Regions from separate parts of the Lachnoclostridium phocaeense genome, predicted to be linked through region 1. Evidence: predicted binding sites of a transcription regulator. Region 1 holds the regulator's gene; the other holds the start of a gene.
The links. The regulator Rex, encoded in region 1, represses fermentation and respiration genes when NADH is low (regulators of the CRP and FNR family bind a similar motif). The targets are predictions, from matches to a motif close to ATTGTTAANTANTTAACAAT.
Positions count from the first base shown of each region.

Region 2: the regulator Rex is predicted to act here: its motif matches at 4,188-4,207, upstream of rsxC (electron transport complex subunit RsxC).

Region 1 is NZ_CAUGIN010000012.1:51,108-56,782, reverse strand. It holds gene ppk1 (polyphosphate kinase 1) at 1-236, shown strand, start outside; gene Q5911_RS07370 (magnesium transporter CorA family protein) at 261-1,172, shown strand; gene abc-f (ribosomal protection-like ABC-F family protein) at 1,209-3,128, opposite strand; gene Q5911_RS07360 (redox-sensing transcriptional repressor Rex) at 3,314-3,967, shown strand; gene Q5911_RS07355 (NAD(P)H-hydrate dehydratase) at 4,102-5,598, shown strand; gene alr (alanine racemase) at 5,602-5,675, shown strand, end outside.
Region 2 is NZ_CAUGIN010000003.1:119,577-125,251, reverse strand. It holds gene Q5911_RS02295 (electron transport complex protein RnfA) at 1-455, opposite strand, end outside; gene rsxE (electron transport complex subunit RsxE) at 467-1,183, opposite strand; gene Q5911_RS02285 (RnfABCDGE type electron transport complex subunit G) at 1,196-1,780, opposite strand; gene Q5911_RS02280 (RnfABCDGE type electron transport complex subunit D) at 1,780-2,733, opposite strand; gene rsxC (electron transport complex subunit RsxC) at 2,762-4,084, opposite strand; gene rpsA (30S ribosomal protein S1) at 4,284-5,384, opposite strand; partial or broken gene Q5911_RS14895 (4-hydroxy-3-methylbut-2-enyl diphosphate reductase) at 5,365-5,631, opposite strand; gene cmk ((d)CMP kinase) at 5,648-5,675, opposite strand, start outside.

The sequences.
Region 1 (5,675 bases):
ACTTTATGACAAGAAACACAGTCCGCAGAGTGGAAGTGGCAGCTCCTGTTCTGCAGGAGAATTTAAAAGAGCGGCTGCAGATGATCTTTGACACTATGCTGCATGACAACCAGAAGGCCAGAGAAGCCTGCAGTGACGGGGATTACAGGCATGTGGTTCCGCAGTCAGGCGAAGAGCTTTTGAATTCCCAGGAGTATTTTTACCAGGAGGCCTATGAGAAGGCGGGAAAAGTGTAACATAGAGAAAAGGTGTTGAGAGACATGATATGGAGACTTGGCGAGCGGCTGGAGGAGCTTGACCAGGGGGAGTGGGAGGCGGAGGGGTGCCCGGCCGTCTTCCTGACAGACTCCCGGAACGCCAGAAAAGTACTGGACCTGGCCGGGATCCAGTACGAAAATGACATCCAGCTGGGGCAGATCGGCTTCTGTAAGCTGGAGACACAGCAGGAGTGCCTGGTGGGAACCCTGTGTATTCCCAAGCTGCTGGATGTGCTTGGAAGCCGTTACCGGATCTATTTTTTCATCAATCAGGATCACGTAGTTCTTGTGGATGACGAGGACTTTTCCATGCGTCTGATCCGCAGGATCAAGAGAAAAAAGACTCATCAGGGTGAGACGAAAGAGAGATTTATCTACAATTATATTGCAGAGTTTATGAGCAGGGACCAGGAACTTCTCATGCAGTACGAGAAGACCCTGATGGGGATGGAGGAGGACGCCATGCAGGGGAAGATCGAGCGGTTCCAGCAGGAGCTGATGCCCATCAGGAGAAAACTTCTGAACCTGCGCAGCTACTACGATGAGATGATGGATATGGGGCGTGAGCTGGAGGAAAATGAAAATGGCTTTTTTGCCAAAAAGCAGCTCAAATACTTTGGAACACTGTCAGACCGGGCGGACCGCCTTATGAGCCGCACTTCCCACCTTCTGGAATACGCACAGCAGGTGAGGGATGTATATCAATCCCAGGTGGACGCAAGGCAGAACAACAATATGCAGTTTCTGACTGTGCTATCCACCATTTTCTTTCCCCTGACGCTGATCACCGGCTGGTACGGCATGAACTTTCAGAACATGCCGGAGCTGAAAAATGGATATCCTGGTGTCATCGTGCTGAGTCTTATCGTCATTATCGTCTGCATCCTGATCTTCAAGAGAAAGAAAATATTGTAAACATGCACGTTCGCAAAAAAATGGGAGGAGCCTGCCTTACGCAAGTTCCTCCCATTTTTCATACAGCTCTTCCAGCTGGGCGGCTATGTCAGCCTTTTCCTGTGCCAGCTCCTGGCATTTTACAGAGTTGGTGTAGACTTCCTCCGTAGCCATGAGCTCGTCGATCTGTGCGTCACGCTCTTCCAGGCAGGTGATCCGCTCCTCGGTCTTTTTCAGATCATTCTGCCTTTTGCGTTCCCTGGCCTGTGCCTCTTTCTGTTCCTGCCAGCTTTGCTTGGCCTCGGATACAGGCTCAGCGGAGGCGGCTTTCCCTGCTTTCGCCGTGGCGGGGGAGGCATAGGCGGCGGTCAGCTCCTCCTTTTTTTCCAGATAGTAGTCGTAATTGCCGATATAGTTGACAAATTTGCGGTTTACAAGCTCCAGGATGCGGGTGGCAGTCTGGTTGATGAAGTACCGGTCATGGGACACATAGAGGACGGTGCCGGTATAATTGTTGAGCGCGTTTTCCAGTATCTCCTTTGAGGCGATGTCCAGATGGTTGGTGGGCTCGTCCAGGATCAGGAAATTGGCCTCTGAGAGCATCAGCTTTGCCAGGGACACACGGCCCCTCTCCCCGCCGCTTAAGTCACCGATCCGCTTGAACACATCGTCCCCTGTAAAGAGGAAGGCGGCCAGCATATTGCGGATCTGGGTGCCCGTCAGGTCCGGGTAATCGTCGGAGATCTCCTCGAACACAGTCTTGTCCATGTGAAGGACATGGTGCTCCTGATCGTAGTAGCCCACATGGACATTGGCGCCCAGAGTAAAGTTGCCGCTGTCTGCGGGGAGCACATCGTTCAGGATTTTAAGAAGCGTGGTCTTTCCAGTTCCGTTGTCCCCGATAACGGCCACGTGCTCACCTCTGTGGATGTCAAAACTGATATCTGTAAAGAGAGTCTGGTCCGGAAAGGATTTGCTCAGATGCTCTACAGAAAGGACATCGTTTCCGCTGACACAGGAGGGCTCCAGTGTCAGATGGATGTCTGTTTTCAGTTCAGCCGGCTTCTCTATGCGCTCCATCTTGTCCAGCATTTTTTCACGGCTCTCTGCGCGCTTGATGGACTTTTCGCGATTAAAAGAGCGGAGTTTCTCGATAACAGCCTCCTGGTGCCGAATTTCCTGCTGCTGGTTCATGTATTCCTTCAGCCGGGCATCCCGGATCTGCTTTTTCTTTTCTGCATAGGCAGTATAATTCCCCAGGTAGGTGGAGAGCTGTCCCTGCTCGATCTCCACCACCTTTGTTACCACCCGGTTCAGAAAATAACGGTCGTGGGATACGATGAGCACGGCCCCGGGGTAATTCAGAAGATAGGTCTCCAGCCAGGAGATGGAATTTAAGTCCAGGTGGTTGGTGGGCTCGTCCAGGAGCAGCACATCCGGTCTGGTGAGAAGAAGTTTTCCCAGGGAGACCCGGGTCTTCTGGCCGCCGGAGAGTGTGTCTACATCCTTGGAAAAATCCTCCTCGCCAAAGCCCAGACCCTTGAGGACGCCGGTGATCTCACTCTCGTAGGCGTACCCGTTTTCCCGTTCAAATTGCTCCGTGAGGCGGTGATATGTGTTCAGTCTCTCTGTGAGGGCATCGCCCTGCAGGGAGGGAAGATCCGCCTCAATCTGCCGTATTTCTTTTTCAATGGCAATGATCTGGGCTTTGGCAGTCTTTACCTCCTCGTAGATGGTGTTCCCCCCTGTCAGATCCTGGTGCTGGGCCAGATAGCCCAGGGTACTACCCTTGGCCAGGGTGACCGTTCCACCGTCCAGGGGCAGTTCCCCCACGATCATTTTCAGGATAGTGGATTTTCCGGCCCCGTTGATGCCAACGAGAGCCGCCTTTTCGTGATCCTCGATATGGAAGGAGCCGTCCTTTACAATGACTTCTTCCCCAAATGATTTTTCTATATTGTGACATGCCAGTATCATGGTGTACCTCCTGTGTAAAAGCCGCGTATTTTACAGCATTATCTATTATATCGGGGAACCCGTGGCGTGTCAATTTCCAGAAGACGGAGGTTTCTGATTTGCAGAACTTTTAGGAACAATAAATTGACTTTATTGTAACAATTCTATATAATAAATCTGAGAAACTGAAATGGAAGGTGGATAAAGTGGAAGGCAGAGAAATTTCGCAGGCAGTCATACGTAGACTTCCAAGATATTACCGCTATTTAGGGGAGCTGCTGGAGAATGGCGTGGAGCGCATTTCCTCCAATGATCTCAGCAAGAAAATGCATGTGACAGCATCCCAGATACGGCAGGATCTGAACAACTTCGGCGGCTTCGGTCAGCAGGGGTATGGATATAATGTAAAATATCTCTACACAGAGATAGGTAAGATACTTGGCCTGGAGGAAGACCATGACATGGTCATTATCGGGGCAGGTAATCTTGGACATGCGCTGGCAAACTATGCAGCGTTCGAAAAACGAGGTTTTGTGCTCAAAGGTATCTTTGATGTGAACCCCACATTGAAAGGGATGACAATCCGTGGCGTTCCCATCCATATGATGGATGAGCTGGAAGCGTTTGTTACGGAAAACAATATAGAGATCGGCATCCTGACGATCCCGAAAACAAAGGCGATCGAGGTTGCCAACCAGCTGGTGGCGTACGGAGTAAAGGCAATATGGAACTTCGCACATACGGATCTCAATCTTCCGGATGATGTGATCGTTGAAAATGTCCACCTGTCAGAGAGCCTGATGAGGCTGTCCTACAATATCAGCAGATACAATGAGGAACAGAAAAAATCAGAGAAGTAACAGGACTTTGTGACGTGTAAAGCCGGCGTGTGTAAGGCAGGCCTTCTTTACACGTCTTTTGCGTTGCCGTAGGCCGCAAAGCCGGCAGCCGGGCGGCGTGTCCTGTTTACGCCATGGGGAAGGAAGGTGATTTTATGCTATTTTTGCCTGATGGAAGACAGATGAAAGCGGCGGACAGCTATACGATACGGGAAAAGAAGATCCCGTCGCTGATCCTGATGGAGCGGGCGGCCCGCACCTTTGTGGAGACCGTGATGGAGAGGAAAATGGATCTGTCCAACGTCTGTGTGGTGTGCGGCTCAGGAAACAACGGGGGTGACGGTTTTGCCATCGCAAGATTGCTGCTGGAAAAAGGCGGCTGCGTGACTGCAGTGATGGCCGGGAACCCGGACCACTGTACAGAGGAGACGCTGCGGCAGATGGAGCTTTTCAGAGAGGCCGGAGGGACGGTAGGAAACTCTTTTGAAGAGGGAGAATATAGTATACTGATAGATGCTGTATTCGGAGCAGGATTAAGCCGGCGTGTGGAGGGAGATTATCTGGCCTGCATAGAGGCCATGAACCGCTCCGGAGGCGTAAAGCTGGCGGTGGATGTGCCGTCAGGAGTTTCCACCACTACCGGAGAAGTAGCTACCAGCGCATTTAGAGCAGATCTGACAGTGAGTTTCCAGTGCGCAAAGCTGGGCTGCGTCCTCTACCCCGGGCGAGATTATGCCGGCGAGGTAACCGTGACAGATATCGGAGTCGACACTTCCGTGCTGGAGGGAGACAGGGAGGCTGCCTACGCGCTGGAGGAGAAGGATATAAAAACCATGCTCCCCAAGAGGCGGCCCAACTCCCACAAAGGAGATTACGGGAAAGCGCTGATCATAGCGGGCAGCCGTGGCATGGCAGGGGCCGCTTACCTGGCCGCTCTGGCAGCCTACAGGACCGGAGCCGGACTTGTGCAGATCTACACGCCTGAGGAGAACCGGACGATCCTGCAGACCCTGCTGCCGGAGGCCATCATCCGCTGCTATGACTTCTTTGATGAGAAGGAGCTGCTGCGGCTTTTGAACTGGGCTGATGTGGTCAGCATCGGTTCTGGGCTGGGCACAAGTGATAAATCCCGGCGTATCCTGCAGACCACACTGGAAAATGTACAGGTTCCCTGCGTTGTGGATGCAGATGGCCTGAATCTGCTGGCGGAGCACAGCCGATATCTGAGCAGGCTGCCCCACGATCAATTTGTCTTTACTCCCCACATGAAGGAAATGTCCAGGATTGTGAAAAAACCTGTGGAGGAGCTGCAGAGGAACCGAATGGAGATCCTGACCCAGTTCACCGGAGAGGCCCGGATCACATGTGTGCTGAAGGACGCAAGGACCTGTATATGCAGGCAGGGAGAACATCCCTATGTGAACCTGTCCGGGAATGCTGCCATGGCAAAGGCCGGAAGCGGCGATGTGCTGGCAGGCGTGATCACAGGACTGATCGCCCAGGGGATGACCTGCTTTGATGGGGCAGTGCTGGGCGTGTACCTGCACGGACTTGCAGGGGAGGCGGCAAGGGAAGAAAAAGGAATATACAGTGTGCTGGCAAGAGATCTGGCAGACGCAGTAGGGACGGTATTGAAAAGACTGGAGGAATAGAGCATGAAGGAATACACCAGGATCTGTGCCAGGATCGACCTGGATGCGATCGAGTACAATCTGGAGATGATGAGAAG
Region 2 (5,675 bases), on a different contig from region 1:
AGGACAATGGCGATCAGATAGCCGACGCCTGTGGCAAAACCGTTTACAACACTCTCAAGCAGGTTGTATCCATCCTGTACGTTGTTAAGAGCAACACCGAGAACGGCACAGTTTGTCGTGATCAGAGGAAGATAAACGCCCAGAGCGCTGTAAAGCGACGGAACGAATTTCTTCAGGAACATTTCTACAATCTGTACAAGAGCCGCGATGACAAGAATGAACACAATGGTGTTCAGATATTCAAAACCAAGCGGCTGCAGGATAAACTGATGCAGAAGTCCTGCCACCAGAGATGCCAGGGTGATAACGAAGATAACGGCTCCACCCATACCAACGGAAGTCTCGATCTTTCTGGATACACCGAGGAAGGAACAGATTCCGAGGAACTGGCTGAGCACTACGTTGCTGACAAGCGCAGAACCGACTGCTATTAATACTAAATTTGCTAAATCCATCTTTCACCCTCCTATTCCTTATCTTTTCCGGCTGCTGACGGACATCCGCCGCATGTAGCGCAGTCTGCGCCACAGCCAGACTGGATCTTGGAAGCATCTTTGCCCTTCTTCTCCATGTTGATCTTCACTTTGTTCTGAATAGCCGCAAGGAAAGCAAGTACAAGGAACGCGCCAGGAGCCAGGATGAAGATCGTGACAGGTGTGTATCCGGCAGCTCCGGTAGCCTCATCTGCCAGCGGAAGGATCTGATAGCCGAAAACCTGGCCTGCACCGATAATCTCACGCACAAGACCGATCGCCACAAGTCCTACCGTGAATCCAAGCCCCATGCCCAGTCCGTCAAAGATGGATGGAAGAACTTTGTTCTTGGAAGCGTAGCTCTCCGCGCGGCCCAGGATGATACAGTTTACGACGATCAGGGGAATATAAAGCCCCAGAGAGTCGTAAAGAGCTGGTGTAAAACCTTCCATGAGAAAATCAACAATTGTCACAAAGGATGCCACGACTACGATAAACGCAGGCATACGGACAGAATCCGGTATGATCTTACGCAGCATGGAAATCAGCATGTTGGACATAACAAGCACGGCTGTGGTCGACAGTCCCATACCGATACCGTTCATAGCTGAGGTTGTCACCGCAAGCGTGGGACACATACCAAGCATCAGAACGAAAATAGGGTTTTCATCTATAAGACCATTTTTCAGTCTCTCAACACATGTATTCATCTTTACTACCTCCTAAAACGCATTCTGGAAGTAAGCAAGCGCTGTGTTAACGGCACCTGTCACTGCCCTTGATGTGATGGTGGCACCGCTGATGGCATCGATCGGCTCCCCATCACCGCCGTCTTTTGAAACTGCAAACTTCTCTGTCTGCACACCTACATACTGTCCGTAGAAGGACTCGTTTGTGGCGTTCATGCCAAGTCCTGCCGTCTCGCTGATGGAGAGGAAGGAAATACCGCTGACTGTTCCGTCTGACGTGATACCCACAACGACCTGTATGTCTCCGCCGTAACCTTCACCGTCTGTCACGGTGACAACATAACCTGCATCGCCGCCGTCTACTGCGCAGACCTCATCAACTGTAGCGTCAACCCCCAGATCAGCCGCAGCCTGGGAAGCGATATCAGTATCAACATCCATCTGTTCAAAGGCATCCAGGTCCGCATCCGGGAACACAGCCTGCCATGCCTCTTTCTTCGCGTTCTCCTGGGACTGTGCGATGGGAGCTTTTGTCACCTCGTAGGCAAGTCCGAGAAGAAGGCCGGATACCAGTGTAATCACTGTAAGAATAATTGTATTTTTGATGATCTTATTCATTATTTCTCTCCTCCTTTACCGAACGGTTTTGGAAGAGTAACCCTCTCGATCAGCGGAACCAGAAGGTTACTGATGATGATGGCATAGGAAACACCCTCTGCAGATCCGCCGAAGATACGGAACAGACCTGTCAGAACACCCAGGCAGATACCGTACAGGTACTGCCCCTTCTTGGTGATGGGGGATGTGACGTAATCCGTCGCCATGAACCAGGCGCCCAGCATGAGACCGCCGCCGCACAGATGGGCTGTCAGGTAAGTGGGATCAAAAAATCCGATCTCCGGATGTGCCACATGACCAAAGATACCGACAAAGATCACAAAGGTCACAATGTATGTACCCGGTATGCGCAGATCAATAACGCCCATCAGGATCAGGAAGATCGCGCCGATGATAATGGCGATGACAGATGTCTCACCGATGGTTCCGGGAATGGTTCCAATCAGCATGTCCATAGTGTTGACCTGATCCAGAGCTCCGCTCTTCACATAGGAAAGCGGTGTGGGTCCTGTAACACCGTCATAGACAAAGCTTGTCATGGGGCCGGTGAAGGACAGAAGAAGGAAACATCTGGCACCAAGAGCCGGGTTCATAAAGTTCTGTCCAAGTCCGCCGAAAAGCTGCTTTACGATCAGGATGGCAAATACGCTGCCCAGAGCACCCATCCACCAGGGAGCTGTAGGAGGCATATTAAGACCAAGGAGCATACCAGTGACAACCGCACTGAAATCTCCGATCGTGACTTTTTTATGCATCAGTTTTTCATAGATATATTCTGTAAGCACAGCCGCCGCCGTTGTGCTGACCATCATGATCAGGGCGGGCAGTCCAAAGTTGTACACTCCGAATGCAGTTGCCGGAAGCAGTGCAATGACTACCATGAGCATGATATTGCCGGAGGTCACTTTGGAACGTATATGTGGTGAAGATGAAATGTTAAATGAATTCTCCACGTTTGTTCACCTCTTCCTCTCTTATTCTTTATTTCTTTTTCTTGCGGTTAGCAAGCGCAATTTTTCTCATAGAACCAATGGACTGCTTTAACTGACGTTTTGCAGGGCATACATAACTGCAGCAGCCGCATTCCACACACTCGAGTCCGCTGAACTTTTCAAACTTCTCCTCATCGTGATGCTCTGCGTAGTCTGCCAGTCTGGAGGGGATCAGTCTGCTTGGGCAGGCATCCACACAGCGTCCGCAGTTGATACATGCTGAAGGCTCCATTTCTGCCACCGCATCTCTGGAAAGACAGAGAATGGAGGAAGAAGTCTTTGTGACAGGAGTGTCCAGTGTGAACATGGCAAATCCCATCATAGGACCGCCGGAGATCACTTTCTTCGGCTCCCCTTTAAATCCGCCGGCAGCCTCCACCAGCTCTGCCTGGTTTGTACCAAACAGTACTTTAAAGTTGCCCGGCTCGTTTACAGCATCTCCGCTGACTGTCACGATACGCTCCATAGAAGGAAGCCCTTTTACAACTGCCTGGTAAATGTTGATCATAGTTTCTACGTTGTCCACAACGCAGCCTGCGTCCGCCGGAAGCATGGAGGAATTGATGGCTCTTCCTGTGGTAGCGTAGATCAACTGACGCTCAGCTCCCTGGGGGTACTTTGTCTTCAGCGCCATCACTTCCATACGGGGCTCATCTTTTACCAGTTCTTTTAGTTTTGCGATACAGTCAGGCTTGTTGTCCTCCACTGCAAAAATACCCTTTGCGTTGTCAAACAGGGAAAGGACTACCTTCATACCGCCGACCAGCAGTTCCGGTGTCTCCATCATCCTGCGGTAATCTGCTGTAATATAGGGCTCGCACTCTGCACAGTTTGCAATAATATAGTCGATCTTCTCAGGCTCCTTCGGTGAGAGCTTTACCCTTGTCGGGAAACCTGCGCCACCCATACCGACAACACCGGCTTCGCCGATGGCGTTCAAGATCTCCTCTTTTGTCATCTCGCCGAGCGGTTTCACCGGAGCGTACTCCACTTCTGTGTACTCACCGTCGTTTTCAATGACAATACAGTTTACTTTTGCCCCTGTGGGGTTGAAATGGGGTTCGATCGCTTTGACTGTCCCTGAGACAGACGCATAGATGGGGGCAGATACAAATCCGCCGGCCTCCGCGATCTTCTGTCCCTTTAATACATGATCGCCCACTGCTACAACTGGAGAGGCCGGGGCGCCAATATGCTGAGAAAGCGGATAAACCAGGTTTCCCTTTGGCTTAATTTCAACAATAGCCTTGTCTTTTGCCAGACTTTTGCCATCATCCGGGTGTATACCACCCTTAAATGTCAACAATGCCATCTCTTTTTTCCTTCCTTCCTACTATAATCTGTATATACTATACAAGAAAAACCCGGCTTCTTCTAGTTTTTCCGGCATTTTTCTTGTATATTTCGAAGTACATCTTGTCGCATTTTTAACAATACTGCACATGAAAAGAAAGAGACTATAACATAGTCTCCATCTTTTTATACATTATATATTTGTGCGAAAATACGCTTTACTCTTCTTCTGTCTCGGCTTCAGCTGATGTCTCCTCTGCCTGCTGTGCACTCTCAAGAGCTTTCATGCTCAGGCTGATCTTCTTCTCTTCCTCGTTGAGATCTACGATCTTAGCTGTGATCTCCTGTCCGACTGTAAGAACATCAGAAGGTTTGTCAACGTGAGCTCTGGAAATCTGTGAAACGTGAAGCAGAGCATCTACTCCCGGTGCAAGCTCAACAAAAGCGCCAAAGTCTGTCATACGGGCAACTTTGCCTGTGATGACTTTGCCCACAGCGTAATCTTCCGCTGCGTTTGCCCATGGATTGGTCTCCGGGAATTTCAGGCTGAGCGCAATCTTCGTGTCATGGATATCCTTCACGAGAACAGTTACCTTCTCGCCAACCTGGAATACCTTCTTCGGATTCTCCACTCTTCCCCATGACATCTCAGAGATGTGGAGCAGCCCATCTACGCCGCCAAGATCGATAAAGGCGCCGAAGTCTGTCACATTCTTGACTGTACCTTCTATCCTGTCGCCAACCTGCAGTTTCTCGAACAGCTCTTTCTGCTTCTCTGCTTTTCTTGCAACGAGGAGCTGTCTTCTGTCACCGATGATACGGTTTCTTCTCGGATTAAATTCGCTGATAACAAATTCGATCTCCTGATCCTGATATTTGTTCAGATCTTTTTCATAAGTATCGGAAACCAGGCTTGCAGGGATAAATACTCTGGCTTCATCGATCACAACGGAAAGTCCGCCGCCGAGGATCTGGGTAACGGGAGCCTTCAGCACTTCTTTGTTCTCAAATGCTTCTCTGAGACGCTCATTTCCCTTCTCAGCCGCAAGCCGTTTATAAGTGAGCAGCACCTGACCTTCGCCGTCATTTACTTTTAATACCTTTGCTGTCATAGTATCGCCCGGGTTTACGATCGTAGTCAGATCCACGTTAGGCTCATTGGTATACTCGCTTCTTGTAATGATGCCATCTGCCTTGTAACCTATATTTAAAATGATCTCATCAGGCTTTACGTCGATGACTGTACCATCTACCACTTCCCCGTTACGTATTGTCTTAAAAGACTCTTCCAACATCTGTTCAAAAGTTAATTCTGACATTATTTTGAACCTCCTCAATTATTTTGTTGGGCGTGGATGCCCTGCTGTAATACCTACTGTTTCCACGGACCTTAATTGATTCATATCAAAATCGTCAAGTGTCTGTATGTAGTACGTATTGTTACATGCATGATCCACAATGCCGTTTTACAGCACAGTAAATCGTATCTAAAACAGTTATATCATACCCCTTTTTCGAGATAATTTCAACTAAATCTTTGAATTTAATGTAATTATATGTCGTTTGGAGTTCTGCGTATATTTCAGCGGCAGAGAGCGAGAATGGCATCT